DNA from 2 places in the Mycobacterium sp. Aquia_213 genome. Region 2 is predicted to be linked to the other one. Evidence: predicted binding sites of a transcription regulator. Region 2 holds the regulator's gene; the other holds the start of a gene.
The links. The regulator LexA, encoded in region 2, represses DNA repair genes until DNA is damaged. The targets are predictions, from matches to a motif close to CGAACANNTGTTCG.
Positions count from the first base shown of each region.

Region 1: LMQ14_RS05580 (alpha-ketoglutarate-dependent dioxygenase AlkB) is a predicted target of LexA. The motif match lies at 1,207-1,220, and genes of this name have one in related genera.

Region 1 covers NZ_CP113116.1:1,149,436-1,151,633, reverse strand. The annotation lists gene arcA (arginine deiminase) at 1-1,126, opposite strand, end outside; gene LMQ14_RS05580 (alpha-ketoglutarate-dependent dioxygenase AlkB) at 1,235-1,843, shown strand; gene LMQ14_RS05575 (DUF5642 family protein) at 1,840-2,198, opposite strand, start outside.
Region 2 covers NZ_CP113116.1:3,787,719-3,789,916, reverse strand. The annotation lists gene LMQ14_RS17705 (LGFP repeat-containing protein) at 1-943, shown strand, start outside; gene lexA (transcriptional repressor LexA) at 963-1,667, opposite strand; gene LMQ14_RS17695 (LysM peptidoglycan-binding domain-containing protein) at 1,963-2,198, shown strand, end outside.

The DNA of each region.
Region 1 (2,198 bases), 2.6 Mb from region 2:
CCTCGATGCCCGCGTCCTGCAGGCGGGTGTTGGTCTGCCCGTTGCGCTCATAGGCGACGACGACGCCGGGCGCCAACGCCAACGTGTTGTTGCCGTCGTCCCACTGTTCGCGTTCGGCGACGACGGGATCGAGACCGGTGTCGATGACGCGCAGCTTGTCGATGCCCATCGCCTTGGCCGCAGCTTCCAGAAACGGCGTCTCGTCGCCGATGTTCACGCCGTCTGGTGTGCGCTGAATCGTGAACGCCGAAAGGTTGTCGACGATGTTCGCGTACATCACGACCGTGTCGGTGTCGACCATCGTGCACACCGTGTCCAGGTGCATCTGCGCGCGCCGCTGGGCGATCGGCACGGCAAGCACCGTGTGCGCCAGGTCGTCGTCAAAGAGGCTGCGCGCCAACGCTTCCGCACCCGCCGGCGTGGTCCGCTCCCCCACCCCGACCGCGACGACGCCCGGGGACAGCAACAGCACGTCACCGCCCTCGACGGGCGCGGTGCGCGATTCGTAGGCGCGCCGCACCCCGGTGAACCGCGGGTGGTGGGCATAGATCATGTCGGTCAACGACGTCTCGCGAACTCGGGCCCGCAGCGCCAGCGACGGGATCACCACGCGCGGGCCGATCCAGATCGACGAGTCCCGGGTGAACACCAGGTTCGGCAAGGGCTCGATCACGAAATCCGCACCGTGGTGCATGCGAAGCACCAGCGACACGTCGGTCCGGGTATCCGACGGCAGCTCGTTGAACGTCATGCCGGCCATCAAGATATGCGCCAGCCTGGCCGGGTCGAGGCCACGCAGGTAGGCCGAAAGCTCTTGCGCCAGCGGCACTCCGATCCGGCGCGCGTCCACGGCGGCGGCAACTCCCTGCATCCGGGCGGCTCCGCTGTGGTTGAGCGCCTCGGTCAGCAGGTCCGACAGCAGTAGTACTTCCACGCCCCGGGAACGCAACAACTCGGCGAACTGGTCGTGCTCGTCCTGCGCGCGGTCCACCCACGGCAGCCCGTCGAAGAGCAGCTGGTCGTTATTGCGCGGGTTGAGTCGCCGCAACTCGGCGCCGGGACGGTGCAGGATCGCAATCCGCAGGGCGCCCACCTCGGAATTCGTGCTGAGCTCGATCACACCCACCACTAAACCGTAGCCGCGCGAAACAGCACCGTCGCGTCACACCCGAGGGCGCGCTGGTAGCCCGGCGAGTCCGGATCAATCGAACGAATGTGCGATAAGCTGTGCGGCGTGGGGACCGCGGTACAGGGCTCGCTGTTCGAGCACACCCAGCGACGACAACTCGGCGACGGCGCCTTCATCGAGATCCGCGCCGGTTGGCTCAGCGACGACCCTGCCGATGCGCAAGACCTGCTCGACGCGCTGCTATCCACGGTGCCGTGGCGGGCCGAGCGCCGCCAAATGTACGACCGAGTGGTCGACGTGCCGCGGCTGGTGAGTTTTCACGACCTGACCGTCGAGGAGCCGCCCCACCCGATGCTGGCGCGGCTGCGGCGCCGGCTCAACGACATCTACGCGGGCGAGCTCGGCGAACCCTTCACCACGATCGGATTGTGCTGTTACCGCGACGGGTCGGACAGTGTCGCCTGGCACGGCGACACGATCGGCCGCAGCAGCACCGAGGACACCATGGTGGCGATCATCAGTCTCGGCGCCACCCGGACATTCGCGATGCGCCGGCGCGGGGGCGGGCCGTCGCTGCGGCTGCCGCAGGCGCATGGCGACCTGCTGGTGATGGGCGGAACCTGCCAGCGCACCTGGGAGCACGCGGTCCCGAAGACCTCGTTGCGCAAGGGCCCGCGCGTCAGCATCCAGTTTCGGCCGCGCGACGTGCGCTAAGACGTGCGGATTGCGGCCACCGCCTTGACGAGCAGGTCGCGGGCCCGCTGGGTGTCGACCTTGGCGACCGGCTGGTCCGGTACGACGAGCGGATTGGCAATCACGATCACCTGATAGTCGCCGAATTGCGCGGAGTAGTCGTACAACTCGCCGGTACGGGAACCACCGGCCAGCAGCGCTTGCAGGACGCGGTGCACGCCGAACGTGTGTGCCCCGTCGATGTTCGGTGCGTCGATGACCTCGAGACCGCCGCGCACCCCGGTCCCGGAGAACGCGACCTTGGTGCAGTCCTTGCCCGGGTCGTTGACGGGCAGCGGTTTGGAGGTCTCCACCGCGATGACGACGTAGCGGTCGC
Region 2 (2,198 bases):
CCGGGACGCCGATGACGCGCCGCTGGCCCGGTGGCCGCATTCACCCGAAACGGCCGAGCTGGACGAGGACGCGGGGTACGACGAGCCGGCGCGGCCGGTATCCGACGAGGAATGGGACGAGTTCGGGGTCGACGAGCGGGATCCCGACTCGGTCGACACCGATTCCATCCCGCTGGTGTCGGCGGACGACCTGTTCGAGGCCGGCTACGGCGACGAGCTCCCGGAAGCCGGCTACCCCGACGGCGCCGATGTGCCGGAGGTCGCATCGGCGGATGTCGTCGCGGAGGACGACTACACCGACGCTGCGGAAGGCGCCTATCCGGGTGCCGCCGCCGAGGCGGGCTATCCGGAATTCGCCGAAGAGGATGCCGCCTACCCGGAGGCGGGCTATCCGGCTGCCGAGGATGAGGACGCGGCCTATCCCGACGTCGCCGTCCCGCACACCGCACTCGACGCCGCTCGCCCCGGTGCCGGCCATCCCGATGCCGCCTACCCCGCCGAAGAGCCGGAGGCCGCGTATCCCGATGTCGCCGTGCCGCACACGCCTCCGGATCTTGCCGGCGCGGGCGGTGCGGCCGCTGCGGGTGGTGCCGGCGCGGGTGGTGCTGCCGCGGGCGGGGGCGCATCCGGCCTTGCGGCTGCGCTCGGAGCCGCGTCCGGCGTCTCGCCCAGAGCCGGGCGGCACGCGGCCGCGGACGCCGACGACGAGGCGGACTTCGCGCCGGCCGCGGCCATCGGTGCACTGGGCCCGGTCGGGCGCCCGACGATCCACCTGCCTTTGGAAGACCCGTACCAGATACCCGACGGCTATCCGATCAAGGCGAGCCCTCGCTTCGGCCTGTACTACACGCCTGACAGCGACCTCTACCACGACACGCTTGCCGAGATCTGGTTCACCACCGAGGAAGCCGCGCTGGTCAACGGCTTCGTGAAGGCCGACTGACGCGCCGGACTTCCCGGCGCTATACCTTGCGGATCACCGTCACGACCTTGCCGAGCACGGTCGCGTCATTGCCGGGGATCGGATCGAACGCCGGGTTGTGCGGCATCAGCCACACCTGACCACCCGCGCGCTTGAACGTCTTGACGGTCGCTTCGCCGTCGATCATGGCGGCGACGATGTCGCCGTTGTCGGCGACGTTCTGCTGCCGAATCACCACCCAGTCGCCGTCGCAGATCGCGGCTTCGATCATCGAGTCGCCGACAACTTTGAGCAGAAACAGCGTGCCCTCGCCGACCAGTTCGCGGGGAAGTGGGAAGACGTCCTCGACGGCTTCCTCGGCCAGGATCGGTCCACCGGCCGCGATACGCCCGAGCACGGGGACGAACGTGGGTTCCGGCAACGCGTCGGACCCGGCGACCTCGGTGGTCGGCGCCGCAGCCGCCGCCACGTCGTCGGCGCCGCGCACATCGACGGCTCGGGGGCGGTTCGGGTCGCGGCGCAGGTATCCCTTGCGCTCGAGGGTGCGCAGCTGATGAGCCACCGAGGAGGTCGACGTCAGGCCGACCGCATCGCCGATCTCCCTGATGCTCGGCGGATATCCACGGCTGGTCACCGACTCGCGGATGACGTTCAAGATGGTGCGTTGGCGCTGGGTAAGCGATGAATCCACGGATTGCAACCGGCCGCCGGTGCGGGTTGCTGAGGTGTCGTTGCTGTCGCTCATGGCACTGAATGTAGCCCCCATGAACCCAAGAATCAAACATGTGTTCGACTAGCGTGTCGCCGCTCGGCGGGTCCGGGGGAGTGATCCGCGTAACTCCTCGAATAACAATGGTGTAACTCTCGAAAAGACCGGGTACTTGTGCTGCATGGCACTGACAGCGATCGGACAGAAGTTGTCGGTGGCGTGGTCTAGCGTTTTGCTCGTGCGACACGCTTCGCTCAAATGTTCGGATTTCGAACACACGAGCGATAGTGTCGAACACACGAGCGAGGATTAGTTGACCGGAGGAACGCACATGACGCTCATGCACACAGTCTCACCGCGGACCAGCAACGTGCGGCGCCCGAGCGATGGGCCGGTCGCACGGCCTCGCTATGACCAGGATCGCGTGCTGCCGGCGCGCAGGTCCGTGCAGTCCCGGCCGGCCGGGGCGCCGATGCGCTACCGCGGTACCGGCGTCTCGATGTCGGCCGCGCCGCATCGCCGCCGTCCGGTCACGCTCGGGACGACGGTGGGGCTGGCCCTGATGGC